Regions from separate parts of the Ochrobactrum sp. PL_is483 genome, predicted to be linked through region 3. Evidence: predicted binding sites of a transcription regulator. Region 3 holds the regulator's gene; each other region holds the start of a gene.

Region 1 (3,354 bases), on a different contig from region 3:
CTTTCAGCTGGTCCGGCAGGGTGCTGAGAACGGCGAACGGGCCTTCAGGAAGGAAGTCCGATTTGAAGATGACGCGGAAATCGTCCTTCGTCATCGCCTTGCCGTTGGCATCCTTCAGAACGCCGCGGCTGACCATGCGGGTCAGGTTGGAATCGTCTTCCGAGTTCCAGGAGTTGGCAGCCGCATCGGCGGTGCCCTGTGCCAGAGCGAGAACTGCATTCTCATGGCTACCGGCGAAAAAGTTCTTACCGAAGAACGTATCGACGCTATAGCCCTCGCGATTGAGGAAGAAGCGCGGCGCATTGTTGCCCGAGGTCGAGTTCGGATCGACCAGAGCGATGGTCTTGCCCTTCAAGTCGTCCATTTTCTGGTAGGGGCTGTCGGCGCGAACGTAAACGACCGAATAATAGCCATTGACGCCGGTATCGTGACGCTGGTTGACGAGCGGCGTGGTTTCAACGCCGGTCATGACGGCGCGGGCATAGGACGCCGGGCCATAGAATGCGATCTGGATGTTACCGGCGCGCTGGCCTTCGATGACGGCTGCATAGTCGTTGGCAACGCGCAGCGTAACCTTGGTGCCGAGTTCCTTGCCGAGATAGGCAGCCAGAGGCGCATAGCGGTCGGAAGTGGTCGAGGCGTTTTCCGCCGGGATCACGCCCAGAACGATTTCCGGATAGTCCTTGCTCCAGTCAGCAGCCTGAGCGGTGGAAGCCATCATTGGCATGGTCAGCGTTGCGGTAAGCGCAGCAGCCGCCAGAAAGTTTCTACGGTTAAGCATAGGTATCTCCTGTTAATCCTGAGTTTGGAGCGTGTTTTTTTCCTGAGCTCTGTGCGCTCAGGCGGAAAGCTGACGCAGAACGGCTTCAGCCGACTGCGGAACTGGCATTGGCAATGGCTCATCCTGCTGCTCATCGGCATCGATGACGTCAGCGGCTTCCATGCCGTACAGGTCGCGGGCCGCCATTTCGGTCAGCATAGAAGGCGTGCCGCGGAATACGATCTTGCCGGCAGACATGCCGACCAGACGGTCGCAATAACTGCGCGCAATATCGAGCGAGTGCAGATTGCAGAGAACCGTAATGCCATATTCGCGATTGATGCGGCGCAGCGCGTCCATGACGCTGCGGGTGTTGCGCGGATCGAGCGATGCAATTGGCTCGTCGGCGAGAATGATGCGTGGTTGCTGAACAAGCGCGCGCGCAATCGCCACGCGCTGCTGCTGGCCACCCGAAAGCTCGTCGGCACGGTGCGCCGCAAGATGCGCTATGTCGAACTGCTGCAAGGCGGAAAGAGCGATCAGGCGTTCTTCATCGCTCCAAACACGCAGGAGCGATTTCGGCGTCGAAACATAGTTCAGGCGTCCCATCAGAACATTCGTCAGAACATCGAGACGGTCGACCAGATTGAAGTGCTGGAAAATCATGGCGCATTGCGCGCGCCAGTCGCGCAGCGCCGAACCTTTCAGCCCCGTAACGTCGCGACCATCCCAGTGGATGGTCCCTTCGGAAGGCTCGACAAGGCGATTGATCATGCGCAAAAGCGTCGACTTGCCCGCACCCGAGCGCCCGATAATTCCCACAAACGTGCCGGGTTCGATTTCGAGGTCTACGCCCGAAACCGCCACCTTGTCATTATAGCGGCGCGTTATGTTTTTCAGTTGAAGCATGAATTCTTCTCCATTCATGCTCACTCTGAATTGCTTCCATGACACTGCAATGAAAGCACAATGACGTTTGTGTAAATTTACACGTCACTATAGGAAATCTAATCAAGCGATTGTTTTAACGCTGATTTCTTGCAGATGGCGCAGGAAGGCTTTTGTGGACAGGCCGACTTCACCGGAATTGTCTATTGTGACAACGTCTCCCGCACCGTCATCGAAGCTGACTTCACGCGCTAGTCGCGCCACGATTTCCTCGCGGCTTTCGCGGCCGCGCGATGCGAGCCGCTCCGCCAGAACTTCCGGTCGGGCCGTTATCACGACCACCGAACGCGACGCATAGAGTCTGCGAATATCGCTGAGAACCCGGCGCGAAACATTGGCGATAACCACCGTTCCATCCGCGATTTCCCCCTCCAGCGATTTCGGCAATCCATAGCTCAAGCCATGCGCCTGCCAATGCAGGGCGAATGCACCCTCGCCCGCCGATTTCGCGAACGCCGCTTCGTCCAGACTGTCGTGATCCTCCGTTCCCGGCATTTGCGGGCGGGTGATGGTGCGACGCACGAAGTGAAAACGCGTGTCGCCCGCAAGAGCCACACGCGCCGCATCCATGATCGTATCCTTGCCGGCCCCGCTGGGGCCGACGACGGCGACGAAACAGCCTTTCGGCCTCTTGGATTGCATCTGCATCAAAGCACCCGTTCGCCTTCACGCCACACCGTGCGGACAACCGGAATCGCGCCTTTCGGACGGACACGGACCAGATCGGCGCGCTTGCCGATGGCGATCTCGCCGCGATCATCCATGGCCATCGCGTCGGCAGGATTCTTGGTCACAAGGCGGATGGCATCGGGAAGCGCAATCGGTCGTTCGCCGGAAGCCAGACCGAAAGCCGACTGAATGAGGCTGAAAGGAATGTAATCCGAAGAAAGAATGTCGAGGCTGCCATTGTCCATCAGATCGCGTGCGGCAATATTGCCGGAATGCGAGCCGCCGCGAACGATGTTCGGCGCGCCCATGAGGATCGAGAGGCCCGCGCCTTTCGACGCGTTGGCGGCTTCCATCGTGGTCGGGAACTCGGCGATCCGCACGCCATGATCGAGCGATTCATCGACATGCGCACTGGTCGCATCGTCGTGGCTCGCCAGAACGATGCCGCGCGTTGTCGCCAGTTCGGCGATGGCGCGCCGGTGTCTGGCGGAATAGGCGTCCGAATCCGCCATGCGCTTTTCACAATGCACCCGGAACTCCTCATCCGTGAGCTTCATCTTGCGCATGTAATAGGTGCGATAGGTCTCAAGATCAACGAATTGCCGCTGTCCGGGTGCGTGATCCATGAGCGAAGCAAGTTTTACGCGATCATCGTCTGCGAAAAGCTCGAATGTCTCGAGACAATCGGCAGAGGAAACTTCGCAGCGCAGATGCAGGAAATGGTCGGCACGCAGGCGGTTTTCGCGCACGCCGCTTTCAATCGCATCCGCGAGCATCCGCATATCCTTGCCGACGAAATCGCGATCATAGTCGGAGCCGACGCGCATCGCGTCGAATACCGTGGTGATGCCCGATGCCGCCACTTGCGCGTCATGCGCCTGCACGGCGGCATCGACATTCCAGCGCACCTTCGGGCGCGGCGCATAGTGGCTTTCAAGCTGGTCGGTGTGCAACTCGATCAATCCCGGAATGACATA
Region 2 (3,354 bases), on a different contig from region 3:
GCTTGCCTGCGGCTTTTGCCAGACAGAAGCAATACGCTCATGCATGGGCATATCGGATATAGATACGCCAAGAGCAGTATTGTGGAACAATTGTAGCAGACCGAAAGCCTCTTGCTGCAGGATTGCTGCGGAACGTCCAGAACTGGGCAGGTCGTTCGCTGCTCGAACGGCAAAGGTGGTGAACAGGCGTTCCAACGGCGCAGAGCATGGCTGCTGTCGACATAGCGGCATTTCTCCGCAGGCACCGCCGCTATTGTCGAAATTCATCTGCCATAGCAGGGCGGCCACTTGTTCCAATGTTGCCGTTTCCGACAGCTCAGCCGCATCGCAGCCGCGATAGAGCAAACGGCCATCAATAATGGTCGAAATGCCGGAGCGCATGATCGGAAGCCCCCAGCGAATAGTGTCAGCAGCAACAGTACTATCTCTATTGCGACCCGGACGTCTGCCGGCCAGACGATGAACGTCTTCTGATCGATAGAGGCTGCGTCTGGGATCATCGGGCTGCGGCTTGGAACGGATGCGACCACGACTGACATTGGCATAAAGCGTCTGAGGCTTTGTCTGAAGAATGGATAGCGCTTCTTCCGCTGTAAGCCAGTTCATTATTGCTCCCTACATTGATCGATTTCATCAAGATTGACGTCAACTATACTTGGAGAGAATGTCGAAAGGCAAACAAGGAGAATTACTATGAATAGCGGACTTGAAGACGTGATCGCTGCCGAAACCGTGCTGTCAGACGTCGATGGGCTTGCAGGCAGGCTGGTTATTCGCGGTCGATCGCTGGACGATCTGGTTCCGCACAGCAGCGTCGAAGATGGAATAGAACTTCTATGGGACGGTTTTTTTGAAGGCCTCCCCACAGGAGCAGAACTTCAGCAGGCTCTGGGCGAAGCCCGTTTGCAGGTATTTCATCATACCGATGCGCTTGACGATGCATTGATGGAAATGTCTCCAATAGAAGCGCTGCGCGCATTGATGGCGCGCATTCCAGATGAAGACGACGTGACCGCCGCTTTGCATCTGATGGCCGCACCGGCGGTTTTCACAACAGCCATTCTGCGCGCCCACAAGGGACGGCGGCCTATCCGTCCTGATCCGACGCTTCCGCACAGTGCGGACATACTTCGCATGATGAATGCGGCAATGCCCGATGAAGCAGAAGTTGCCGGGCTGGATACTTACCTTGTGACAGTTTGCGATCATGGATTGAATGCGTCGACCTTCGCCGCCCGCGTCGTGGCATCGACACGGGCTGGCCTGACCTCGTCTCTGCTTGCTGCGATCAGCGCATTGAAGGGACCGCTCCACGGTGGTGCTCCGGGACCGGTACTCGATATGCTCGATGCCATCGGCAGGCCCGCGAACGCCGAATGGTGGCTTGAATCAGCAATTGCCGATGGGGAACGGCTGATGGGGTTCGGTCATCGGGTTTATCGGGTACGTGATCCACGTGCCGATGCCCTGAAAGGTGCTTTGAAGCGTATCGAATCCCTTGGGCATGAACGTGGAAAACACCGGGTTGAATTGGCTGAGGCAGTTGAGAAAGCTGCCATAGCAGTTCTCAAGCGCCACAAGCCGGATCGGCCCCTCGAAACCAATGTCGAGTTCTATACCGCTCTTTTGCTTGAGCAACTGGGTTTCCCGCGTGAGGCCTTCACGTGTGTCTTTGCCATGGGGAGAACCATGGGGTGGATAGCTCACTGCCGGGAGCAGGCTGCAACGAACAAGCTCATTCGTCCGCAGTCGCGTTATGTTGGCCCAAAGGTCGAACTCGTTGCTTGACGCATAGTCCACGAGACCAACACTTAGCTTTAGAAAGAACAGCCGGGAGCGCGGATTTGATTTATTCAGGTCGGCGCTCCTGGCGTATTCGAAGCTACGTGAAGTTGCTTTTCGCACTACAAAAACAGCTGTCATATCGCTGTGACAGGAATCGGGTTTTCTGCGCCCAGATCAGGTTGCCATTGAAGGGGACAACCAAATGAGCGCAGATGCTCCGCAGGCCAGAAAACTCCGAACGCTTTTCATTTCGGATGTGCATCTCGGTTCAAAAGCAGCACAGGCCGAACTGCTTCTGGATTTTCTCCGTTATTATGACGCGGAGACAATCTATCTTGTGGGCGATATTGTTGATGGCTGGCGTCTCCGGCGCAATTGGCATTGGCCGCAAGAGCACAACGACGTGGTCCAGAAACTGCTTCGCAAAAGCCGCAAGGGCGCCAATATCATCTACATCGCTGGCAATCATGACGAGTTTCTGCGGAATTTCCAAGGGACGCATTTCGGCGGCATCGAGGTGATGAACCGGGCGATTCATGAAACGGCGGACGGTCGAAAATTTTTGGTTATCCATGGTGATCAGTTCGATGTGGTTGTTCGTAATGCCCGCTTCATTGCCTATCTGGGCGACTGGGCATATGACACCGCCATTTGGATAAACACGATTATGAGCCGTGTCCGCTCGCTTTTTGGGTTGCGCTACTGGTCATTTTCGGCTTGGGCGAAATTTCGCGTCAAAAAGGCGGTCAATTTCATCGGCCAATTCGAGAATGTGGTTTCAGAGGAGGCGCAGCGTATCGGCGTCGATGGAGTAATCTGCGGCCATATCCACCACGCGACGATCGAAAGCATGAACGGCGTCGAATATATCAATACGGGCGACTGGGTGGAAAGCTGCACGGCTGTAATCGAACATTTTGATGGTCGAATGGAGTTGATCGGATGGACGGAGCGTCGTGACCGCCGCCCAATGACAGGAAACGTCAACTCCGGCAGCGAAGAGTACGACGAGGCGCAGGTAATCCATCTTCCGCGTCCCGCTCGCGAATTGGCAAACTTCAGCCGATGAAGAAAATCGTCATCGTCTCAGACGCCTGGCATCCACAAGTCAACGGCGTTGTGCGCACGCTGACGAAATGCCGTGATTTGATGATCGACCGGGGATATGATGTCACGGTTATATCTCCGCTTGATTATCGATCAGTACCTTGTCCGACCTACCCGGAAATCCGGCTCGCCTTGACCGCGACAAGCGCGCTTAAGCGCCGCTTGAAAGCCTTGCAACCCGATTATGTGCATATCGCAACCGAAGGCCCGCTTGGATTCATGGCACGGCGCGCTTGTGTGAAAATGGGCTGGTCGTTCACGACCAGTTTTCACACACGTTTTCCCGAATATCTGTGGGAGCGTTTTCCTGTCCCAACCAGATGGACTTACGCATTCCTGCGGCATTTCCATAACGCGGCCCAGCATACGCTGGTACCGACGCAGTCCATTCTGGACGATCTCAAGGCGCGTGGCTTTACGCAATTGACCCTTTGGACGCGCGGTGTCGATCAGACGCTGTTT
Region 3 (3,354 bases):
GATTACCGCGGGCCTGCGGACCGGCGCCGCCGTTCTGTTCCGCGCTTTGAGCCTGAGAAGCCTCCGCGAGCGCCACCTGAACTGTCGGTGCTGCGCCCGGAACCGGACCCGTCTGCGGCAGGGTCACGTCATAGGATGGATCTTGAGGAACGGAAGGCGATTGCGGCGAATAGGCGAGCGCAAGATTGTATGGTTCCTGCGGAACCGGATTCTGGAGCGAGCCGTCGCGATTGCGCTTCTCATAGAAGGAATTGCCGCCAGCGACGAGCACATAGTGCATGTTGTTATAGGGGAACTTCAGGCCCGCCGTATGGAAGAACATGGCGTTCTTGAGCTTCGGATGGCGCTGCCCCTTCAGGACTGCATCGGCAGTTGCCTGAACATCAGGTAACGCCTTGGAATTCATCTTGCGGGTGAGAACACCGGGCGCGAACTGGTTCTTCTGACCGACCACACCGCAAATCGTATCAGGATAACGGCCCGATGCGAGACGATTCATGACGACCGTGCCGACAGCCAGAAGCCCGTCGGGACTCGAACGGTTGGATTCGAAGAACATCGCGCGTTCAAGACATTCCTTGTCACGCGCGGTGTAGGTGTAGGTCTTCACGCCATTGACCGATTTGACGTGGCTTGCCGCCGTCTTTTCCGAATTGGCTTTTCCCGAAGTCCCGGTCGTCGTGCAACCGGTCACCACGAAAGGCGCAACCACCAGCCCGATAAGAACGGGCAATTTCCACTTCGCGGCGCGCGTCAATGGCTCAGTCTCATGTTAGGACCCTTAACTGATCCAGTCATACGTTCAGGCAGACACATCTGAAACGATGCGCGCGAACGTCTGACTGCGGTGCAAGTCAAAGAGGACGAAGATCAAAATCGCTCATCCTACTGTCGCTCAATCGAATTCAAGGTTTTGGAATTTTTAGGCCAAAAAAAGGCGAAGCGTCAAATCCCAACGATGCAGGAAGCAGCCAGACAGCCTAAAATGAATTCCGAATCGAGAGTGCGAATATGCCTACAAGCCATTTAAATATATTAATAATTTATTAACGAGAGTTACGAATTCAGATAAGGCATTGATTTAAAGCGATTCAAATTCTCGCAATACACGCCATATCGCTGCCTTAATTCGTGTTTGCTTGGATAGTTTTCCCGACCACATTCATGCTGCTTCAAATGATCTGCAAAAATTCAGTTTTCCATGGGTTCCGCTGGTTGCCGTCAACTTTGGAAACATAGTTGTAACATCGTGTGAAAACGCCTAATTGGCGCGAGTTTTGACCCGGCAGAGGCGAATCGGGTCAGCATTGCCCAGGGCCTATCACCCGTGAAACGGCCCGCCACGATGAACATGACGGGCCGATCAAGAGCTGTACTTGAGAGTTTCGAAACGGTGTCGATCAACCGAAAGAATAACCGGCGCCGCGAACGGTCCGGATCGGATCAAGCGCACGACCGACATTGATTGCCTTGCGAAGCCGCCCGACATGGACGTCCACGGTGCGATCATCCACATAGATATCGGGACCCCAAACGCCATCCAGAAGCTGGCTGCGCGAGAAGACACGGCCGGGCGACATCATGAAATATTCGAGCAACCGGAATTCCGTCGGTCCAAGACGAACTTCCTTTTCCTTGCGGTAGACCCGATGCTGCTGGCGGTCCAGAACAAGATCGCCCACTTTCAGCACATGAGACAGGATGCTCGGATTGGAGCGGCGCAGCATTGCCTTGACGCGTGCCAGAAGCTCCGGCGTTGAAAACGGCTTTACGACATAATCGTCGGCGCCGACGCTTAAACCTCGGACGCGTTCGCTCTCCTCGCCACGCGCCGTCAGCATGATGATCGGCAGGCGCTCGGTTTCCGGCCACTGGCGCAGGCGACGGCAAAGCTCAATGCCCGATACGCCCGGCAGCATCCAGTCCAGAATAAGCAGATCCGGCACATTCTCGCGCAAGGCGATTTCGGCCTCGTCGCCGCGCAGCATCGTATCGACCTGATAGCCCTCTGCCTCAAGATTGTAGCGAAGCAGAACGCTCAGCGCCTCTTCGTCTTCCACCACAGCGATTTTGGGTGCCTGTGACATCCAGTATTTCCCTATCCAAATTCGGCGGACGGTGGATACAATCCCCCAATCGACCGCGTGCCGCCGCGCTATTCACACATTCTCAACCGCCGGACCAAAGTCCGGCCGGTTGCAGTTCAGGGTTTACGCGCCTCATCCACGACAATACCGTGGCTCAGGTCTTCCTTGGGTCGCTCAGCCGGCATTTGCAGGCCAGTCACGATGTAATAAACAGTCTCCGCGATATTGGTCGCGTGATCGCCGATGCGCTCGATATTCTTCGCGCAGAACAGAAGATGCGTGCAGGCGGAAATATTGCGCGGATCTTCCATCATGTAAGTCAAGAGTTCGCGGAACAGAGACGTGTACATGGCGTCAATTTCGTCGTCGCGGTCGCGAACGACATTGATCTGCTGCACCGAACGCGACGCATAGGCGTCGAGAACGTCCTTCAGCTGCGTCAGCGCCAGTTCGGCCAGCGTTTCCAGACCGCGATAAAGCTTTACCGGCTGGCGTGATTCCGAAACGGCGGCAACACGCTTGGCAATGTTCTTGCCCAGGTCGCCGACGCGCTCCAGATCGGCGGAGATGCGGATCGAGCCGATGATCTCGCGCAGGTCCACGGCCATGGGCTGGCGCTTGGCGATAATCATGACGGCCTTGTCGTCGATCTCGCGCTCGCTGGCGTCGAGGATAAGATCGTCAGAGATGACACGCTGCGCGAGCGCATTGTCCGCATTGACGATTGCGGCGACGGACTGCTCGACCATACGTTCCGCATGTCCGCCCATCTCGGCGATCTTATGGGAGAGAAACTTCAATTCCTCGTCGTAGGAGCGAACGGTATGCTGAGACGGCATAGTAGACCTCGTAATAAAAATTGCGGGGAAGCCGCACTGTCTGTTGAAACGCAGTTCCGGATCAGCCGAAGCGTCCGGTGATGTAGTCCTGCGTGCGCTTTTCGGTCGGCGCGGTGAACATGGTTTCCGTGTCGCCCACTTCGACCAGATTGCCAAGATGGAACATGGCTGTGCGTTGCGAAACGCGCGCGGCCTGCTGCATCGAGTGCGTGACGATCACGATCGTATAGTTCTGGCGCAGTTCATCGATCAGCTCTTCCACCTTCGCAGTTGCGATCGGGTCGAGCGCCGAGCACGGTTCGTCCATGAGGATGACTTCCGGGCTGACCGCAATCGCGCGCGCAATGCAAAGGCGCTGCTGCTGGCCGCCTGAAAGGCCGGTGCCCGCATCGTGCAGGCGGTCCTTCACTTCTTCGAACAGGCTGGCC
Region 4 (3,354 bases), on a different contig from region 3:
TTGGCTGTTTTGCCGCGTCGGCTGCGATCATCGCCCTCCTGTCCGGCATCTTCGTGGACGCCACCATCTGGGTGATCCTGCGCGCCTTCACCGGCTTTTCCATGGCCGGCGCCTTCATGGTCATCGAAAGCTGGCTGAATGAGCGCGCAACCAACGAATCGCGCGGCAAGATTTTCGGCATGTACATGATGGTCAACTATGGGGCCACCATGACTGGCCAGATGCTGGTGGCGGCAGGCGATGTGCGCTCCGACCACCTGTTCATGATAAGCGGCGTCTTCTTCTGTCTGGCCCTTATCCCGACCGCGATTTCTACAGCCGTCAGTCCCAAGCCGCTGACGGAAGTGCAACTTGATCTCAAGGCGCTCTATAATAATTCGCCCGCCGCCTTCGTCGGGTGCATCCTGATCGGCATCGCCAATGGCGCCTGGGGTACGCTTGGAGCGGTCTTCGGCGCGAAATCCGGTATTTCCACCACTGAAATCGCCCTGATGGTCAGCGTCACCATCGCAGCTGGTGCCCTGATGCAGATTCCGATCGGGCGTATTTCCGATCTGGTCGACCGGCGTTTTGTTCTGGCAAGCGTGGCGGCGCTGGCGGCTCTCGTCGGTCTCATCGCCTTTCTCGTCGCCCCATCCAGCGGTCCTGTCATCATTACAATGACCGGCTGTTATGGCGCGCTCGCCTATGCCCTCTATCCCGTTGCCGTCGCCCATGCGAACGATCACGCGACGTCGGAAAGCTTCGTGAAAGTATCAAGCGGGCTTTTGCTGCTTTACGGCTTCGGCACAATGCTCGGGCCGTTGCTGGCAGCCGCCGCCATGGATATTTTCTGGCCGTCCGGCCTCTTCGCCATCACCATGCTCGCGCATATTTCCATCACCGGCTATGCATTGTTCCGGTCACGCAAGCGCGCATCCGTCCCGAAAGAAGAGAAAGACCAGTTCAAGAGCATGCCTTCCGAGCGCAGTGCAACGCCGGAAGCGCTCAATCTTGATCCGAGAGCCGAGACGGATGGATAAAGCATGCCTCCCAAAAGTGGGAACCGCCTTCGCGGGGAAATCAGTCCACTGGACTGATTTCTGATCTTGGCTCTCGATGGGATCAAGACGTGCGTGAAAACAAAAGCTTAAAGCCTGTCGTATGAACGGAATAAAATGCGACACGCTTTAAGTTGCATCAAGTTGCGTTGGGAGCGGCGGCGTTGTGATCAATTTGTTTTTAAATAATTGAATCAATATGTTCGGCGGCTGTGTCACAGCCGCCAAGACCGCATTTCTTGTGTCTATGGCTTGAGACGCCGTATCGAACCGCGATCAAAGCGCGGCTTTTCCCGTTAGTGACGGGTTACCTGAGATCTCAATTTTTCAATCTGCTCCTTAAGCATAAGCTTCTTGCGCTTCAGAGATGCAACATGCAGATCATCCATTGCCGGTGACGCAATGGCTTCGGAAATTTCCTGTTCCAGAGCGCCGTGCTTCTTTTCAAGCGTGGCAAGATGGGACTCAATAGCCATCATCAGATCTCCTTTGGTTGATTTCCCTGGTTTGCGGAGCAACCTGGACCTTGCTTGCCCGCTGCCCCGCCATTCAGCCTGCATGAACGCCCGGTACACCTCCTGTATTCCGGGCCAGACACGCAGTCCCGGCTGCCGAGGATGCGGTATTTTTGTCGCCTTCGACAGCCGCATCCATGACAGAACCATGACAGTTTGGCACGAGTTTGGTGCAAAGTCGATTTTGTCGTGGTAGCATTTTCCTGACGCGAAAAATGTGATAAGGGCTTCGCCTGAAACGGGCTGATGCCGCGCCTTTTTAGGGTTCGGTGCGGCCCGTAAAACTATTCAACGAAACGGGGTTCGCATGTCCGATCAGGAACAGGCCGAAATCAGATTGGCCGTCGCGCGTCTGAAACAGGAACACGCGGATTTCGATGCGGCTATCAACGCTATGATAGCAACGGGCTGCGACCAGTTGCGCGTCCAGCGCATGAAGAAGAAAAAACTCGCAATCAAGGACAAGTTGCAGGAGATGGAAGATCAGGTCATCCCCGACATCATCGCCTGAACGCTGAGAACGATACATGAGAGAGCCGGGGTCCGCCCGGCTTTGTCGTTTTGACACCACGAATGAAAACCGGAGCAGAAAGATCAATGAGCGTTACTGCCGACGTCGCCATCATCATGGGAAGCCAGTCCGACTGGGAGACCATGCGCCATGCAGCAGACACACTGGAGGCGCTCGGCATTTCCTTCGATGCCCGGATCGTTTCCGCGCACCGCACCCCTGACCGGCTCGTCGCTTTCGCCAAGGGCGCGAAAGCTGAAGGGTTTAAGGTCGTTATCGCCGGCGCGGGTGGCGCGGCCCATCTGCCCGGCATGGCCGCAGCCATGACCCCACTCCCGGTTTTCGGCGTTCCCGTTCAGTCCAAGGCGCTTTCAGGCCAGGATTCGCTTCTCTCCATCGTGCAGATGCCAGCAGGCATTCCTGTCGGCACGCTGGCCATCGGTCGCGCCGGCGCGGTCAATGCCGCCCTCCTCGCCGCAGCCGTTCTGGCGCTTTACGATGAAGCGCTTGCAGCCCGTCTCGACGAGTGGCGCAGGGCGCAAACGGAAAGTGTGGCCGAGCGCCCTTCGAACGAGGCCTGACATGAAAAATTCTCCTCTTCAGCCCGGTGCAACCATCGGCATTATCGGCGGCGGCCAGCTCGGCAGAATGCTGGCCATGGCCGCAGCGCGTCTTGGCTTTCAAACCGTGATTCTGGAGCCGCAGGCCGATTGCCCCGCAGCACAGGTCGCCAGTCGCCAGATCGTCGCAGCCTATAATGATCCGAAAGCGCTTGCGGAACTTGCCGCTGCGTCCGCTGTCATCACCTATGAATTCGAGAACGTGCCGGTCAGCGCCGCCGACAGGCTGGCCGAAACCGCTCTGGTTCTGCCACCGCCAGCCGCGCTGGAAGTCTCGCAGGATCGCTTTACGGAAAAGCAGTTCCTCAATGAAAGCGGTATCGAGACAGCCCCATGGCGCCTCGTGGACGATGAAGAGACCCTGATCGCAGCCTTGGGCGCATTGGGCGAACGCGGCATCCTCAAGACGCGGCGCCTGGGCTATGACGGCAAGGGACAGGTCCGCCTGACCTCGCTCGACGAGAACGAAGCCCACAAGGCGATTCTTGCCATCAATCGCGCGCCTGCAATCCTCGAAGGCTTCGTTGATTTCGAGCGGGAAGTCTCGGTCATCGCAGCGCGTGATCGCAGCGGCAACGTCGCCATTTTCGATATTGCCGAAAACGTGCACAAGGACGGAATTCTTGCAACTTCAACCGTACCGGCTGCCATTTCCGACAGCACGGCAG

Evidence for each region. Region 3 encodes PhoB, which activates phosphate uptake and scavenging genes when phosphate is short. Its sites were predicted from a motif close to TGTCATNNANCTGTCAT; they were not measured.
Region 1: the regulator PhoB is predicted to act here: its motif matches at 1,719-1,735, upstream of phnC (phosphonate ABC transporter ATP-binding protein).
Region 2: the regulator PhoB is predicted to act here: its motif matches at 1,918-1,934, upstream of AC0TNJ_RS04260 (UDP-2,3-diacylglucosamine diphosphatase).
Region 4: the regulator PhoB is predicted to act here: its motif matches at 1,693-1,709, upstream of AC0TNJ_RS08045 (DUF465 domain-containing protein).

Annotation. Positions count from the first base shown of each region.
Region 1 is NZ_JBVPGS010000029.1:134,695-138,048, reverse strand. Features, by position in the region: gene phnD (phosphonate ABC transporter substrate-binding protein) at 1-781, opposite strand, end outside; gene phnC (phosphonate ABC transporter ATP-binding protein) at 839-1,669, opposite strand; gene phnN (phosphonate metabolism protein/1,5-bisphosphokinase (PRPP-forming) PhnN) at 1,772-2,350, opposite strand; gene AC0TNJ_RS06150 (alpha-D-ribose 1-methylphosphonate 5-triphosphate diphosphatase) at 2,356-3,354, opposite strand, start outside.
Region 2 is NZ_JBVPGS010000026.1:38,078-41,431, reverse strand. Features, by position in the region: gene AC0TNJ_RS04270 (citrate synthase) at 1-606, opposite strand, end outside; gene AC0TNJ_RS04265 (citrate synthase/methylcitrate synthase) at 694-1,788, shown strand; gene AC0TNJ_RS04260 (UDP-2,3-diacylglucosamine diphosphatase) at 1,988-2,854, shown strand; gene AC0TNJ_RS04255 (glycosyltransferase family 4 protein) at 2,851-3,354, shown strand, end outside.
Region 3 is NZ_JBVPGS010000037.1:18,597-21,950, reverse strand. Features, by position in the region: gene AC0TNJ_RS13830 (cell wall hydrolase) at 1-757, opposite strand, end outside; gene phoB (phosphate regulon transcriptional regulator PhoB) at 1,401-2,087, opposite strand; gene phoU (phosphate signaling complex protein PhoU) at 2,204-2,926, opposite strand; gene pstB (phosphate ABC transporter ATP-binding protein PstB) at 2,988-3,354, opposite strand, start outside.
Region 4 is NZ_JBVPGS010000031.1:114,675-118,028, reverse strand. Features, by position in the region: gene AC0TNJ_RS08055 (MFS transporter) at 1-1,022, shown strand, start outside; gene AC0TNJ_RS08050 (YdcH family protein) at 1,337-1,519, opposite strand; gene AC0TNJ_RS08045 (DUF465 domain-containing protein) at 1,863-2,066, shown strand; gene purE (5-(carboxyamino)imidazole ribonucleotide mutase) at 2,153-2,647, shown strand; gene AC0TNJ_RS08035 (5-(carboxyamino)imidazole ribonucleotide synthase) at 2,649-3,354, shown strand, end outside.